Regions from separate parts of the Cellvibrio zantedeschiae genome, predicted to be linked through region 4. Evidence: predicted binding sites of a transcription regulator. Region 4 holds the regulator's gene; each other region holds the start of a gene.

What was found. The regulator PhoB, encoded in region 4, activates phosphate uptake and scavenging genes when phosphate is short. The targets are predictions, from matches to a motif close to TGTCATAAANNTGTAACA.
Region 1: the regulator PhoB is predicted to act here: its motif matches at 2,477-2,494, upstream of IE104_RS01380 (OprO/OprP family phosphate-selective porin).
Region 2: the regulator PhoB is predicted to act here: its motif matches at 2,538-2,555, upstream of IE104_RS02410 (PstS family phosphate ABC transporter substrate-binding protein).
Region 3: the regulator PhoB is predicted to act here: its motif matches at 2,209-2,226, upstream of ppk1 (polyphosphate kinase 1).

Annotation. Positions count from the first base shown of each region.
Region 1 is NZ_BMYZ01000001.1:298,531-302,921, forward strand. Features, by position in the region: gene rsmI (16S rRNA (cytidine(1402)-2'-O)-methyltransferase) at 1-532, shown strand, start outside; gene IE104_RS01375 (hypothetical protein) at 753-992, shown strand; gene IE104_RS01380 (OprO/OprP family phosphate-selective porin) at 1,096-2,460, opposite strand; gene modA (molybdate ABC transporter substrate-binding protein) at 2,601-3,401, shown strand; gene modB (molybdate ABC transporter permease subunit) at 3,584-4,279, shown strand; gene IE104_RS01395 (molybdenum ABC transporter ATP-binding protein) at 4,272-4,391, shown strand, end outside.
Region 2 is NZ_BMYZ01000001.1:532,514-536,904, reverse strand. Features, by position in the region: gene IE104_RS02415 (ABC transporter permease subunit) at 1-1,330, opposite strand, end outside; gene IE104_RS02410 (PstS family phosphate ABC transporter substrate-binding protein) at 1,475-2,458, opposite strand; gene IE104_RS02405 (ClpXP protease specificity-enhancing factor) at 2,597-3,010, opposite strand; gene IE104_RS02400 (ubiquinol-cytochrome c reductase) at 3,109-4,391, opposite strand, start outside.
Region 3 is NZ_BMYZ01000003.1:390,235-394,625, forward strand. Features, by position in the region: gene IE104_RS15765 (di-heme-cytochrome C peroxidase) at 1-1,429, opposite strand, end outside; gene IE104_RS15770 (DUF4156 domain-containing protein) at 1,787-2,104, shown strand; gene ppk1 (polyphosphate kinase 1) at 2,266-4,323, shown strand; gene IE104_RS15780 (Ppx/GppA phosphatase family protein) at 4,380-4,391, opposite strand, start outside.
Region 4 is NZ_BMYZ01000005.1:53,988-58,378, forward strand. Features, by position in the region: gene IE104_RS18445 (polysaccharide deacetylase family protein) at 1-568, shown strand, start outside; gene IE104_RS18450 (alpha/beta hydrolase family protein) at 654-1,700, opposite strand; gene phoB (phosphate regulon transcriptional regulator PhoB) at 1,988-2,686, shown strand; gene phoR (phosphate regulon sensor histidine kinase PhoR) at 2,727-4,031, shown strand; gene IE104_RS18465 (glycosyl hydrolase family 18 protein) at 4,197-4,391, shown strand, end outside.

The DNA.
Region 1 (4,391 bases), on a different contig from region 4:
GCGCGAGCAAGGAATTCGTGTTGCACCTATTCCCGGTGCATGCGCCATGATTGCGGCTTTGAGCGCTGCGGGTTTGCCGTCTGATCGTTTTGCTTTTGAAGGTTTTTTGCCCGCAAAACAAGTAGCACGTACCACTCAGCTTGAATCTTTAGCGGGCGACACTCGTACGTTAATTTTCTACGAAGCGCCGCATCGCATTCTGGAAACCTTGCAAGATATGTTGAGTGTATTTGGTGCTGAGCGCGAAGTTGTTATTGCGCGCGAAGTCACCAAAACATTTGAAACGATTAAAGGCGATAGGTTGGATGTTATGGTGAATTGGGTTGCTGCAGACAGCAATCAACAGCGTGGAGAAATTGTGTTGTTAGTGCATGGGGCAACCAAGCCAGAGAGTGCAGAAATATCCGCCGAGCAAGAGCGCATTATGCGCGTTTTGTTAGAAGACTTACCGGTAAAACAAGCTGCTGCTATAGGTGCAAAAATTACAGGTTTGAAAAAGAATTTTTTGTACGATTGGGCGCTAAAAGAATAATACATTAATAATCACAACACCTATTGATCATTCCTTTGCGCCCCCCCTTTTTGAATGTCGCTATCGTCAGGTCGTTGGCGATACCGCTAAAAAATGCAGAAAACCCCTTATTTGCAGGCGATTTTTTACGTTAGGCACCGCACATTTTTTTGATAACAAGTGGAGTTAAGCTTAAGGCTCGGCGCTGAAAATCTAATGCGCGCAATTCAGGAGTTTACCTATGACCGCAATTCATGCACCTGCTGCAATGCACAAAGTACATGATGGATTAAGTTATACAATCCTTTTGAAGCCTGATGATACAACGGTATATTTGGATATTAATGAGTTAGGTTTGCATCATCATCAGGTGCGAACTGTCTGCGAAAAGAATGATTGGGATCATCTGGAAGAAGAGGGTGATCATGCCGCGTTCACTATCATTGACTTACACAATGCCGCTCCTAAAGTTTTTCTTTAGATACATTCGGCCCCAATTTTGTTAATTAAATAAGTGAAGAGGGTTGCATAGCAACCCTCATAAGCCGCTTTTAATGCGATTCTATTTTATAGAAGCCTGGATTTTAATACGCAAACTGCAATCTAAGTTGCACTGCATTTAAATCTTTATCGGCAAACGACCCACCTTCTATATCCAGCACATGTACGTAATTCATGCTTGCGCGGAAATATTGGTTTAAATAACTATTAAGTGCGAAGGTAAGGTTGCGCTCTTTGCCACCATTGATTTCCGGTAACATCACCTTATTGCGCAATACCAAATCACCGTCGGTTAAATCAATTTCGGATAAACGCACTGCTAATTCCCACGCGCCTATACCACCTTGGTCAATACCTTTTGAAGGCTTGATGCCATCAAATAAACCTTTATCGCCTTTATAGGTACGTTGTTCTCCCGTAATGCTCCAACTAGTTTGCGCAAACCAGCCACTGAAATGAACATCGTCCAAATTATTTTTGCGGTGTACGGTGGTATCAATATATTCCGCGTTAAAGCCCAAGGTTTTAAAGCTCCCCCCCAATTCTAACCCCCACAAATCAGTGCGTTCGGCGTTGGCAATATTGCCAGTGTCCACCAAGCGAGTTTCAATAATGTTGGATTCAGGTTTGCTGCGGAAGCGCACGCTATCGCTGTAAGTAATAGGTGTCGTTGTTGATGCCGTATTATTTTGACTCGGCGCGCGCGTTGCGAGAGATGCGCCTAAATGAAATGTGCCACCGGGACCAATTAAAGGTGCCCAGGAGGTACGGAAAGCTGCGCCGCCACCTTCATCACTTACTGCACTGGCAGCGGTAGAAATTTGTTCGCCGTACAGCATAAACGCGCTGCTCCAATTATCTTTGCCCGCAGAAATCATGGCACCAGGTGCGCGTGCATTTAAAAATGCATTGGGCAGTGAACGCTCCATAAAGGTTAAACCTTTATCGGCGGCTAAAGACTCCTGACTGAACGGAATTTTAAAGTGGCCGAAGGTTAATTGAATTGGCGTGGAGGTTTTAAAGCCGCGATAGGTGACAAAGCCATCAATTAATTGTGAACCATTGGCAAAATCAATTTCAGTTTTGTAATCCCAGCTGTTGTACAAAGTGCCGTTAATCGATAAGCGTACGCGGCGAAATTCAGAGCCAGCGTTAGCGAGGTCTCGCCCTGCAACATCTTTAATATCGCTGCTGTAATTGACTCCATCTAATTGCAACATGGTGCCGATTTGCGCACTGAAATTCTTATCGCCGCTCACAATTTTTAAGCCATCGCTCATATCAACTGTGGCTTGTGAGTTTTGTGCTTTTTTAATTTTTTCGTATTCTTCGGCAGTAATAACACCTTTTTGGGCGAGTAGTTCAGTGGTGGCGTCCACTGCGAATGCGGGGGCAGCGAGCGATGAATATACTAAAAACCAGGGTGAGAGTTTTGCTAATTGACGCATTGTTCAAGTCTCCGATTGTCATTTGAATGAAATATCGGGGGCGGATGTTGACATTGTTAATCGATATATACAACCATATACATCGATGATCTATTAGAAATGACGTTATTGATTAATTGATGTAAAAAATGAGGAATAAAATGATGCAAGCTTTGTTGGTGTTGCCCAAAAGCGGTGCCTTTTTGAAGGCAAAAATAAAATTATTGTGTGTAATTACTCTGGGTTTGTTGAGTAATTGGGCAGCGGCTGGAGAGGTAAATGTTTATGCCGCAGCGAGTTTGACGGATGCTGTAACTGAGTTAAGTTCGGCATATCAAAAGACCCACCCTGACGTTGCGATTAAAAAATCTTTTGCTGGCTCGTCCACGCTTGCCAAGCAAATTGAAAATGGCGCACCAGCAGATATTTTTATTTCGGCAGATAATGATTGGGCTGATTATTTAGGTAAACGTGGTCTGTTGGTGAGTGAATCGCGCAAGAAATTACTCAGCAATGATTTGGTATTGATTGCACCTTTGGCAAGCGATGTTAAGATCACTTTAGGCGCTGGCTTTAATTTTAATGCTGCTTTTACCGGACGTTTGTGTACAGGCGACACCGCATCTGTTCCCGTGGGTAAATATGCCAAGCAATCGCTTACGCACTACGGATGGTGGGATAAATCTTCAGCGCGCATTGTGGGGACTGAAGATGTTCGTACCGCATTGGCTTTTGTTGAGCGCGCAGAATGTAGCTTGGGGATCGTCTACAAAACTGATGCACAATTGAGCAAAAAAGTGAAAGTGGTGGCAACTTTTCCCGCTGCGAGCCATGCACCTATTGAATATCCCGGTGCTTTAACCAAAAATGCGGGTGCTGACTCAAAGGCTTTTTGGGAATTCTTGCAAAGCGATGACGCTAAAGCTGTATTCGCTCGTTACGGCTTTGTCATTTTTAATTAAGATTTAAATGAATGACATCATGTCCTGCTTTTCTCAAATACAGAGTAATCGAAAAGATATTTGAGTAAATACTCTTCGACAAGCTCTTGGTGAGCCGGTTGGGATATTAAGTAGGTATCGCTCATCCTGAGCTTGTCGAAGGATTTAGGGTGAGCTAGTTTTTATTCAGGATTGTGTTCTCTATGTTGACTGAACCCGAGTGGCAAGCGCTCGCACTCTCTGCACAGGTTGGCCTGTGGGCCACGCTCGTGTGTTTGCTGCCGGGAATTGCTTGTGGATGGTTACTTGCGCGTAAAAGTTTTTTTGCAAAACCTGCGTTTGAAGCTCTTTTATTTATGCCAATGGTATTGCCGCCAACTGTGCCGGGCTATTTATTATTAGTCACCTTTGGTTCGCAGGGTGTTGCTGGGCAATGGCTAAAAAATCATTTCAATATTGAGTTTGCGTTTAACTGGAAAGGTGCGGTTTTGGCTTCGGCAATTATTGCATTTCCCTTGATGGTACAAGCGGCAAAATTGTCTGTGCAAATGATTGATCGTCGCCTTGAGCAAGCTGCTAGTACCCTCGGTGCCAGCCCGTTAAAAGTATGGTTGACCGTAACCCTACCGCTTATGCTGCCCGGTATTTTAATTGGTTTGATTATGGTGTTTAGCCGCTCGCTTGGCGAATTCGGCGCGACTATTACCTTTGTAGGAAATATTGCCGGTGAAACAAGAACGTTGCCCTTGGCGATCTACTCGGCAACTCACCAAATTGATGGCGATGCAATTGCAATGCGGTTGATTTTTATCAGCTTGGCGTTTGCATTTTTTGCATTGTTATTGAGTAATGTGTTGTCACGTCGCACTGAAAAATGGCTGGGAGTTCATCGTGCTTGATGTAGATATTAATGTTAAGCGCGATGATTTTTGCTTGCAGGTTTGTACAAAACTAGAAGCTCCTATCACCGGGATTTTAGGTGCATCTGGCAGTGGAAAAAGCACATTTTTA
Region 2 (4,391 bases), on a different contig from region 4:
GCCAAATATAATCAGGCGCATCGCGGCCTTCGTACCACACTTTTTCCCAGAGCATGCTAAATGAAACTTCCGGATGTTCGTTCCATACTTTGGCCATGCTGACTTTTTGTGTTTGATCCAACAACAAAACGCGACCATTAATTGGTGACAAACCAATTTTTTCAACAGGTGTTGTACCCATGGATTTAATTAACAAGGTACGTGCGGAAGTGCCGTAATAAATTCCAATATTGCCTTTGTTATCCGCAGCCCAAAAACCGCGGCGAGAAAATTCCGGCGCAATGTGCGTGACAGCCCCGGAAAGTGATTCGAAATCGCGAACATGGGTAACGTGGTAGCGATTGTTTTTATCGCGCACCATCAACCATTGGCTCACGCTTCCTTGTTCAGTACCAATTGCAAGTGAACCTGTGCTCACAAGAAAACGCATAGCAGTCACCTTGCCACCTTCAACCGTGACGGGTTCGTAGCGCTCCGCTGCATTAGGTTTGCTCAGGTTGTACAAATAGAGCTGGGATTTATCATTTGCCACAACCAGATAGCGCCCATTGTCATCCACTTGCATCTGCGTAACCTTTTCGCCTTCCGGTAGCGGAGGCAAGTTAAACACTTCTGTGCTCGTGGTGGTTTCTTCAGTAATAGGATTGGTTTTTGTGGTCACCATCGCCAGCAACAAGCGGTTATCGGCAGTGGCCGCAGCTAGCACGGGGCCGTTGCTAGTATCTTGAATCGCGAGAGTAGAAATCGCGGCTTTGTTAGGATCTAACGCAAACGGGGCTTCCCCCAAAGGAAAATCAAGGCTTGGGGTAACCACACGTTTGTCGTCGGGGTAACTTAAGTTGTATTGCGCTTTAACCACGGCAACTTCGCCGTTGCTGTAACCATAAGCGACTAAACCATGGGAGGACTCGCTGCTTGCCAAGGTGGTGAATTGCGCGTCCGCAGATTTGGGTACTTGCTGATTAATCGTGCCCGCACCGTCAAGTGCATTAAAAAATTGAACAGTGCCATTTCTATGATAGGTAGCGCCGATCTCTTCGTAGCGCTCAAGGGTAATAAATTCTGCCGGGCTAGAGGCAACTTGCTCATTCACCGGTAAGGAATAGGTTTTTTCGACATCGACTGAAGCACCGCGCAATAGTGGAATAACTTCTGAAAACAGGTAGACGAAAATCAACGCCAGCGATGCAACGACGGCTATGCCGGCCACCATAATGCCGTAACCCGATACTTTATCTTTGATGTTGCGCCAGCGACGCAATTTGGCGCGCTGCTCCGCGTTTGGCATCAATTCTGATGTCTTGGCAGCGATGGAAACAGGTTGGGACATAAGAATTCACCTACTGAGGTATTGGCACATAAAATACTAACAGCCGTAGATGACAGATTTGTTACAGCTCCTTGTATTAGCTCATCAACAGCATAAAAAAACCGCTGACATGCAGCGGTTTTTTCAAAGCCTAAACTGTGCAGATTATTTCAACAGCTTGGCCAAGGTTTTCTCTGCCAAATCAGCTGGTAATGGGATGTAACCATCACGCTCAACTGCTTGCTGACCTTGTTTAGACAATACGTACTTGAAGAATTCAAGCTGCAACTTATCCAATGGTTGGTTTGGCTTTTTGTTCACGTAGATGTACAGCTGACGAGCCAATGGGTATGAACCATCCAAACCGTGCTCAGCATCTGCTGGAATCAACTCAGAGTAAGAAGTTTTAGAAATTGGCAATGCACGCACGCCAGAAGTCTTGTAACCAATACCTGAGTAACCAATGCCGTTGATAGATTCAGACACGCTTTGTACCACTGATGCAGAACCTGGTTGTTCGTTTACAGTCGATTTGAAGTCACCTTTACACAACGCTTCTTCTTTGAAGTAACCGTAAGTACCTGATACAGCGTTACGGCTGTACAGAGAAATACCGCGTTTTTCCCACGCGCCAGTCAAACCTACATCACCCCAGTTAACCAAATCCTTCTCGCCACCACACTTACGGGTTGCAGAAAAAATGGCGTCTACCTGACCAATAGAAAGACCTTTGATTGGGTTATCTTTGTTTACATAAACAGCCAAAACGTCGATAGCAACCGGTACTTTGGTTGGCTTGTAGCCGTATTTAGCTTCAAATGCTTGTACTTCCGCTTCTTTCATTGCGCGGCTCATTGGGCCGAAATTTGAAGTACCTTCAGTCAAGGCTGGTGGCGCAGTAGAAGAACCAGCGCTTTGGATTTGAATATTTACGTTTGGATATAATTTTTTGTAGTCTTCTGACCAAAGGGTCATCAAGTTTGCCAAAGTGTCTGAACCAATACTGTTCACACTACCAGAAACACCGGTAGCAACTTTGTATTCTGGCAATTTTGAATCTACAGCTGCTTGTACGGCAACTGCACAAGTCATGGAACCAATAAGAGAACCGGCAAGCGCCAATCCTTTAATAAATTTGTTAGCGTTCATTGAGCGTTTCCTTTAGGAAAGGTGACGTAAATTTAAAGGTGAGCCTGCCTCACCCTTGACGCTCAATGTATCAACCAATTGTGACAAGTTTATGACTGAAACCACTTTGTTCGTAAATTTGTCACAATTGTGCGGCGGTTATTTCACCACCTTGAGGAAAGATTTTTTGGGAGTATCGCCACTGTTATCAGGCTTGGTTGGCGCAGGCTCGGGCGGCTGCGGCGGAGTTGGCGGAACCTCTAATTCAAACATCATTCCCTGCCCATTTTCACGGCCATAAATTCCCAATACAGCTCCGCACGGAACATAAATATTATTCACCACACCACTAAAGCGCGCACTAAACGAAACCGCTTCGTTGGCGATAAATAAATCCTTAACTGCAGAAGGCGCAATATTTAAAATAATCTGCCCATCTTTATTAATGTGTTGTTGCGGTACTGCAACACCGGGAACATTAGCGAACACAACCAGATGAGGTGTGCAATTGTTGTCGACCAACCACTCGTAAATGGCGCGCAACAAGTAAGGGCGATTCGATGTCATTTCCATAGCAAACTCACAACAAAAGAAAAAGCGAAAACCAGATTAACACCCAAAAGAAAGGGCGACCTATAGTCGCCCTTTTTCGCTTCCGATTCTAGTCAATCCTAGTGAATATCTCGCCAGAATTCTTTATTCAGGAAGTACGCACACAACGCAAAGATCAGGATAAAGAGCAAAACGCGCTTGCCCATATCTTCACGGTGAGTTGCTGCTGGCTCACCCAGGTAAACCATGAAGTTTACGAGGTCGTATGCCGCTTGATCAAATTCTTCTTTTTTCATTGAGCCTTTGATCGCGCCTTCAACCAAACCACCGCAGTGCTCATCAATTTCCACTTGCCCAATTGAGTTGCGCTCAGCATGACCGTGATGATTCAATTTTGGACCAGGACCACACTCCAACAAACCTTGTGGGCCAATCAGAACATGAGGCATACCTACGTTAGGGAATACACGGTTGTTTACACCCCAAGGACGAGACTCGTCTTTGTAGAAATTGCGCAGGTAGGTGTAAACCCACTCTGGTGAACGTGCGCGGGTTTCCAAGCTTAAATCAGGCGGTGTAACACCAAACCAAACCTTTGCTTGCGCCGGACGCATTGCAATTTCCATCAATTGACCAATACGTTGGCCACCCAAAATCAGGTTACCTTCCATTGCATCTTTTGGAATTTCCAAATCGTCAGCCACACGCTCAAAACGTGAATATTTAGCAGAGTGACAGCCCATGCAGTAGTTAGTGAAATATTTTGCACCGCGCTGCAAAGATTCTTTGTCTTTCAAATCTGCTTCAAACTTATCGCAAGGAATTGCGCCACATTCAAAGTTACCGGTGTTAGCAACAGCCTTGATCGGTACGATTGCAAGGATCAAGAACAACGCCAAACCACCCAATACGATTGGCAATGGCAAACCTTTAGCTTGTACGCGCTCTGGTTCTGGCAAATCTTTATCGCGCGCTGCAAGCAATGGCAACACAGCAAAAATCACTGCAAGCAATGCACAGAACACTAACAAGAGCGCAGGCACTTCAGCTTTGATGTAAGTGATTGTCATAGCCGCAAAAATAATCGCGAATACACCCGACAATACAAAGGATACTTTTGATTTCGCTTTTTCTACCTTAGTGGTTGTCCACACTGGCATGGTCACAAAGTAAGCAAAATAGAAAGTAGTTGCGATTTGCGACAAGAAGGTACGACCTTCAGTTGGAGCTTGTACACCAAGGTATCCCAACACAACGAACATAGCGGCAAAGCTCATCAAAGCAACACGTGGAATCCAACCGCGATAACGGATGGATTTCACTTTACTGCGATCTAACCATGGCAACACAAACAGAATTGCAATCGCCGCAGCCATAGCCACAAAGCCGAGGAACTTAGCGT
Region 3 (4,391 bases), on a different contig from region 4:
CTAAACGATCCCAATTGTCGCGTTCAATAACCTGATGGCAAGACGCGCAGTATTCGTTGTAAACCAGCTCACCGCGTTTTGCCGTTTCACGATCCACCTTGCCCAAAATTTCTTGTGGCCACACCGGCGACTGCAAACTATTCAAATGCGATTCAATGCGACCCAAATTGGTCAGGTCGATAGAAGATTTAAAATCAATCGTATGTTTTTTAGCTTTCTCGCCAGTGATAAGTGCAGAGAGGCTAAAGCGTGACTCCTGTGCTTTCCAATCGAGAATGCCGAATACACCAATGACTTCGCCAGTGTTGCGCCCCAAAGGACCCACTCCTGCGTTAGCGGCCAAGGCATTCCACTGCACGTAATCCGAGTGAGTGATATCCCACAGGAAAGGGTAGCTAACTGGAGCGTTAGGCTCGTTGAAAATAACTTCACGCACGCGCAACTGGTCGCGCTGGTTTAGGCCCGGTAACTTGCCCTTTGTTGAACCCAGGCGCTCCATGATTAGCGCAAATTGCACGTCACCGATGATGGTTTCATTAATGCCTTCAAGAATCGCATCCACTTGCTCTTCGTTGAGCATGCGCTTGTCTTCAGGCGTAGTGATTTGCATAAGCGCCAACTTCAATTGGGCTTTGTTAATCATGTGCTCAAGCACGCGGTTATAAATGCGGCCAAAAGCATCCAGACGAGCATAGCCGTAATCGAGATGGCTATGGTTCACCGTATTGTAGAGCTCAATGGTATCGCCCCACTTTTTGAGGTCTTTGAGAATTTGCTCTTCGCTGGAGTAATTATTTTTTAACGCCAATACCGCTTTTACGAAACGCTCGCGTTTTTGCGGATCGGTTTGGGTTTGCTCCAGGCTTTTCTCCATGGCAGTGAGGAAGCCCACCATATCTGCCATTGCCGGGCCGCCATCGATACGAATTGCCTTACCTTTGTAATTCACTTGGCCGGTATGACAAGCGGCACAGGTGTAACCCATGTAGTCATTGCCCTGATAGGTTTCTTTTACGAATCCGACGGCCAAGCCGTCAGGATTAAAGAAAGTTGGCTTTTGCGGCAAATAACGGAATTTGTCGATGTTGTTGTTTGCACGCAGCAATTCTGTGGAATCCACTTGCTCAAGCGCGAGGTAGAAGTCGTAGGGCAGCAAGCCCGAACCCTGGGTGGTGTTGTAGAACCACAAACTATCTGCTTCGCTCCAACCCTGATCAAGGTAAACGGGAGTGGAATAATTTTCACCGTTAGCGCCATTAGTCACCGCTATAGCACCACGCTCGGGATCATCGTCCCAGCGCTGATAGGTTTTTCCCGCCGCGAGAATCACCAGCAGAATAATTGCAAAAACGATTTTGAATTTTAAAAGGGTGCGAAAATTACGGCGAATCCAGTGAAACAAACCGACAATCGCTTTGATGATAAACATGGTGGACTCCTGAGAAATTCCCGTTTACAGATGACACATTGGTGAGTTGCGCAATTTATTATTAAAACTAGTTGGCAGGTCGTTACTTCCCTGTAGGCCAAGATTGGCCTCAAAATAAACCTTAAGGTTTGCACCGCATCATAACCACCTGAACACCAGCAAACCAGAGTTTCACGTCGTTTTAAGCTGCTTTCTTGGTATTCTCGCGCAGTATTGTTATTTAATGCCCAAAACTCCCGGCATTGGTTGCATCTCATGATTCATGCGATTAGTGTAGCCGCTGTTTATTTCTTTACAGCGCCAGGGATTTTTTAATTAATCCTATGTCGCACCATCAACATGCTTGAGGATCACACCATGAAAAAATTAACACTCACCTTGATCGCCGTGGCCGCAATGACCAGCAGCTGTACCTGGGTAAAAGTTAGCGAAACTGCCAGCAGCGTCGCCGTTGCGAATTCTGTAAATGTGCGCGGTTGCAAAAACTTGAGTGAAGTTACCGTGAGCGTGACGAGCAAAGTAGGATTTTATAAGCGTGATGCCGATAAGGTTGCCACTGAACTTGCTAACCTGGCACGCAACGAAGCTGCCGGATTGGGTGGCGATACCATTGTGCCCAGCTCTACTATCGAAAACGGTAAGCAGAGCTTTAACGTTTACAAATGCAATAAATAATGTTTTTCGCCAGCAGCTACTATGCTGCTGGCATTAAATTCAACAAAGTGAAATGTGTGCAGGCGCCGGATTGTTTGCTAAGGTTAGTTTACCTGTCTTTTTCTCGTCATATTTAAGTGCCATATTCTGCTGTTGATTTGCTTTAAACACTGAGGTTTACTGTGTCCAGCGCCTATTTCAATCGCGAGCTTAGCTTGCTTGAATTCAACAAACGCGTGCTCTATCAGGCCTATAACAGGGCGCTACCACTGATGGAACGTTTACGTTTCCTGTGTATTTTCTCCACCAATCTCGATGAATTTTTTGAGGTGCGCGTTGGCGGTCTGGTTGAACGCCTGGAGTTACCCACTAAAACGCCGCTCGGCCCCGATGGCCTTACCGAAATCCAGACACTGGAACAAATTTCGGAACGTGCGCATTTGCTGGTTGAAGAACAGTACAAGATTTTAAATACTGAAATCGTCCCCAGTCTGCGCGAAGCGGGCATACGTGTCTTGCGCCGCAACGAATGGACGCCGGAACAAATCCAGTATCTCAAAAATTATTTTATGTCAGAGGTTTTGCCGGTGCTCAGCCCCATCGGCCTGGACCCTGCTCACCCTTTTCCGCGCATCCTGAATAAAAGTTTAAACTTTATTGTAAAGCTTGATGGCAAAGATGCCTTTGGGCGCAGCTCCGGGCGCGCTATTGTGCAAGTTCCGCGCTCGCTTTCGCATATCATCGAGTTGCCCATTGAGCTAACAACCCAATGCCGTGAATTTGTATTTATTTCTTCCATCATCCATTTCTTTATGGCGGAAATTTTTGTCGGCATGACGGTAATTGATAGCTTCCAATTCCGTCTTACACGCAACTCCGATATTTTTCTGGACGAAGAAGAAACCGAAGACTTACTGCGCGCCGTGCAAGGTGAACTTGCCTATCGCCAATACGGCGATGAAGTGCGTTTGGAAATTTCTGACACCTGTCCGGACGAGCTGGTAGATTTTTTATTGCAGCGCTGTGAAATTAAAGAGCGCGATCTTTATAAAATTAACGGTCCGGTGAATTTAAATCGCTACAGCGATTTGTTTGAACTCATCAAAAATAAAGAATTATTTTTTCAGCCTTTTGTGCAGGCAATGCCAAAACTTTCAAAGCGCACCAACAGCTATTTTGAAGTTTTGCAGAAGCAGGACATTTTATTACATCACCCATTCGATTCGTTCCAGGGTGTAGTTGATTTTTTACGGGAGGCCGCTGCAGATCCTCACGTACTCGCCATTAAGCAAACGCTTTATCGCACAGGTTCAAATTCACCGATTGTTGATGCCTTGGTTGCCGCTGCCAAAGCTGGCAAAGAAGTTACCGCTATTGTTGAGCTGCGCGCACGTTTCGACGAAGAACAAAACGTAGCCCTCGCCGAGCGCTTGCAACGTTTTGGTATCCACGTTATTTACGGTGTGGTGGGCTTTAAAACTCACGCCAAAATGTTGCTCATCGCGCGCCGTGAAGAAGGCAAATTGCATTACTACGTGCATTTGGGCACAGGTAATTATCATCCCAAAACCAGTAAGCTTTATACCGACTATGGTTTGATGACCTCTGACAAAGATATTGGTGACGACGTTTACCGAATTTTCTTGCAGTTAAGCAGTATGGGTAAAGCATCCAAAATGGAAGCGCTTTTGTATGCGCCTTTCACCTTACACAGAGGCATAGTGCGTCGTATTCGCAGCGAAAAAGAACACGCTGAACATGGCAAGCCGTCACGCATTATTGCGAAGATGAATGCGCTTTACGATGAAGAATTGGTAAATGAACTTTATGCCGCGTCCAAAGCTGGTGTGCAGATTGATTTGATTGTACGCGGTGTTTGCCAGTTGCGTCCCGGTATTCCCGGGCTCTCGGAAAATATTCGCGTGCGTTCAATCATCGGCCGTTTTCTGGAACATCACCGCGTTTTCTATTTTGAAAACAATGGTAATCCGGAATTGTTATGCTCAAGTGCGGACTGGATGACACGCAATATGTTTCATCGTGTGGAAACTTGTTTTCCTATCAAGCATAAAAAAATTCGCGACCGTATGATCGAAGATTTAAATCTTTATCTTTCAGACAATACCCACGCCTGGATTTTGGATGCTGAGGGAAATTATCAATTGCTCGCACCAAAAGGTGATGAAATCGAAATTGATGCCCAGGGAATCTTATTGGATCGCTGGACATCGCGACATTAACAATTTCAGCGCATAAAAAAGGCCGATCATTGATCGGCCTTTTTTATAATCGTGATTTAAACAATATC
Region 4 (4,391 bases):
ACATCTCATTCTCAAAGATTTTGATAATCGCCTGCCTTTTCATCGTTTTCCCTATTTGAATTACGGTGCGGATGCTAGCGCGGTTGAAAAGTTGCAAGCCGGTTTGGGCGAATTGGGTTACAAGGATGGCTATGTGACCGTGGATAATTTTGATTGGGCGATCAGCGGAATTTTGGCCAAGGCTGCGGAAGAAAAGAAAACTATCGACTACAAAAAAGCCAGCGCGCTTTATGTAGACACTCTGGAGCAATCAATTGAGTTTTACGATGCTATCGCCCAAAAAACCTTAAAGCGCTCCCCACGACATGTACTTTTACTTCATGAAAATGATGCTGCCACACTTTTCTTACCTGATTTAATTGCGCGTTTGCGCAGCAAAGGTTGGAAAATTATTTCTCCGCAAGATGCGTACAAAGACCCCATCGCCAAACAAAAGGTTTTTCACAAACAGGGTAGGGTTGCAGGCATCGCAGCGAATAAAGGAGTTCCCGAAACTGATTTGCGCCATGAATCAGAAAATATGGAATATTTAGAAGCTTTGTTTAAAGCGCGGAAAGTGTTTGAGTAATTTGTTGAAAACCGTATCGCTCACACTGAGTTAATCGAAGATTTAAATTTCGACAAATTCAGTGTGCGCGGAAATAGCAATTCTCTTAAGGCTTTTTGTTCGTCAAATTATCTTTAAACCAAGCCACCAATTCATCCTGCATTTCTTTGCGATGATTTCCAATCGAATGGTTATCGCCTTCATAAATAACAAGCTTGTGCGGATGCTTAAGCTCGGTAAGTTTTTTATCCATTGCTTTTGCGTTGGCTACATCAACCCGCTCGTCGTTACCACCGTGCAACAACAAAATGTGTGTGGATTTGGGAATTTTATCTGCCCATAAAAGCGCCGAGCGCTCTGCTAAAGCCTGTTCTTTTTGGATGGCATAGTTAGGAATTCGGTCTTTGTAGACATTTTCCATTTCTGCCCGAAATTTTAATTCCGCCGCGAGATCAACCACTCCACCAGCCACGGCTATGGCCGAAATTTTAGGTGATTGTTTGGCCGCCATATAGGTCATCATGCTGCCACGGCTAAAACCATACATGCCGATTTTCTTGCTATCTACCTGCGGGAATGCACCTGCCAACTCCACCAGTTTGAGTACATCGCTCAGGTCTTTACCGCCAAACTCATCCTCACCTGAATTGGGAATGCCTTTGATAAACCCACGGTATTGGCTGCCAATCACTACAAACCCCTGCTCAGCCATGGGGAAGAAATTCATCATAATGTAGCCAAATACCGAAGCGCCGAAATCGCCATTGCCGCCACGGTTAAAAATCAGCAGGGGTAGTTTGGGTTGTTTAGCAGAGGCCTTGTCCTGTGTTGCGACAGGTTTGGGTGCAACATAAAAGCCGCGAACCAAAATGCCATCCACCAAATAATCAAAGTTTTCACATACTACGGCGCTTTGATAATGCTCAAACATCTTGCGCAAACCCTCTTCCACCTGTTTGTTTTCAGGTTTAGCCATGCGCTCGGCGGCGCCGGGTTTATGTTGGGCGAGGAACGCTCGCCAGCTATCAAAGCTTGCAAAAGGCCCGCTAAAGCAGGAGTTCACATTGAGGAAGTTTTTATCGGTGAGTTCGATCGCAGAGGCAGGCAGGGCGAAGCAATAGCAAGCAAGGCAAAATGTCAGTAGTTTTTTCATATCCAGATGTTCCTTGTTATTTAAAGTCAGGTTTTGCCGATTCCAGTGGCTTTTCATTGTTATAACCGCATAGCCGAATTCATCTTAGCATCATTTTTAAACGAGACTTCATCAGCTCAAAAAAGGAACCTCGGCCGCTCAAGCCGGTATTTTCGGCAAATTTATGAAAGAAATGTGGCGCTTATCGACAAAATAAGTGCAAGTGTCACGAATGTGTAACAAACTCTTTATTAAATAGACTGCAACAATAGTTTCACAAACCAGTGAGTCTTTCAGAGCAGAACCTTATGTCAGGACGTAAAATTTTAATTGTCGATGATGAATCCGCTATTCGCGATATGTTGCGTGTAGCCTTGGAAATGGCTGAGTACGATTGTATTGAAGCCAGCAATGCGCAGGATGCCCATGCACTGATTGTGGATGAAAAGCCTGATTTGATTTTGCTCGACTGGATGATGCCCGGCACCAGCGGTATTGAACTGGCGCGCCGTTTAAAGCGCGATGAAGTGACTGCTGACATCCCGATTATCATGCTCACCGCGAAGGGTGAAGAAGACAACAAAATCCAGGGCTTGGAAGTCGGTGCCGATGATTACATCACCAAGCCGTTCTCTCCCCGTGAATTGGTTGCGCGCTTAAAAGCCGTATTGCGCCGCGCTGACCCTAAAATTTCTGGCCAACCGATTATCGTGCAAGGTCTGTGTTTAGATCCTTCCAGCCACCGCGTTACCATCCATGACCAATCACTGGATATGGGCCCGACTGAATATCGCCTGTTGGAATTTTTCCTCACTCACCAAGAGCGCGCTTATACCCGTGGCCAGTTGCTGGATCACGTTTGGGGAGGCAATGTCTATGTGGAAGAGCGTACCGTAGACGTACATATCCGTCGCTTGCGCAAAGCCCTGAGTATTGATGGCCACGAAGATCTGGTGCAGACCGTGCGCGGCACCGGCTACAGGTTCTCGACTAAAATAGAAGCTTAAGCATAATATGCGACTTCACTAAAGCAGCCCTGGCTGCTTTTTGCTCCACACTCGCGAGGCCAACCTTTTGTTTTTGACCGGTTTTAAAATTGAGCTGCGCCGCCTGCTCATTATTTTTGTAATTTGCGTTGGCTACGGCGTTCTGTTTGGCTTGCAGTGGTGGCTGTTGTTTACCGGCCTGTGCCTCTATCTCGCCTGGCTCTTTTACCAAATGTATCGCCTCAACAAATGGTTGATCAAAGGTACTGATGCGCCCCCGGAGTCGAGCGGTTTGTGGGGTGAAATCTTCGACAACATGTACAACCTGCAACGCCAGCAACAAATCGAGAAAGAAAATCTGCAAGCTGTTATTAAACGCATTCAGGAAATTACGTCTGCCTTAAAAGACGGCATCATCATTTTGGATTGGCGCGGCCATCTGGATTTTTGGAATCCTGCTGCGCAACGCATGATTGGTTTCCGCACTAAAGACCAGGGCTTATCGGTCATCAATTTTATTCGCGATCCTAAATTCGTTCACTACTTTGAAACGGGCGATTACGCGGAGCCTTTGGATTTACCTTCGCCACGCCACCCCAATAAGCAATTGCAAATCCAGATTACGCGCTTCGGGCAACAAGAGCGTTTGATTGTGATTCGCGATATCACGCAAGTGCACAACCTTGAGCAAATGCGTCAGGATTTCGTGGCCAATGTTTCGCACGAATTGCGTACACCGCTTACGGTAATCAATGGTTACATTGAAACCATTTCTGATAACAACAGCATGCCCGCGTGGGATAAACCTTTGCAGCAAATTTTGCAGCAAGGCAAACGCATGTCGCTATTGATTAACGACTTGCTCGTTTTATCAAAATTGGAAACCACCGAGGCAGGGCACAATCAAAAAGAATTGGAGATGGAACCGCTGTTAATTTCCATCAAAAACGAAGCAGAAGCTTTGGGCAATGAAAAGCAACAAACCATTCGTTTGCAATGTGACCAGGCGATTAGCATTCACGCCAACGAAAAAGAAATTCACAGCGCCTTCTCTAACCTTGCGATCAATGCCGTGAAATACACACCAGAAAATGGTGTGATTGATTTGCGTGCATGGAAAGACAATTTACATATCTATTTTTCGGTTACCGATAATGGCCCCGGCATCGATAGTAAACATTTACCACGTTTAACCGAACGCTTTTACCGCGTAGACGCCAGTCGTAACAGTGCCACCGGCGGCACAGGCTTGGGCTTGGCCATTGTTAAACACGTCCTCCTGCGTCATGACGGCGAATTAAAAATCACCAGCGAACTGGGCAAAGGCAGTACTTTTACCTGCGTGTTGCCTTTGCATCACCATTAACACAGACTAGACTCCTTAAAATCCCGGCAGTCAAACATTTTCGTTAGCGCGCATAGTGCAACCTAAATTGCATTTAAAACGTCTAACGAAAATCTATTTGATGACTAGCGATATTTTCTAGCCAATATCCAACTGGGAATACAACGAACACAAGGAGTTTTGATTGTGAAATTTATTCTATTAATCCTTACCCTAAGCGCAGGTCTGCTACTTACCGCCTGCACCGACGCCAAACAAACCCGTTGCATGCCTGTAGTGGTTGCCTATCCAACCTGGTCAGCCAATCAATTGCCACTTGAATCAATTCCCTGGCATAAATTTACCCACATCACATTGACCTTTGCACTACCCAATGCATAT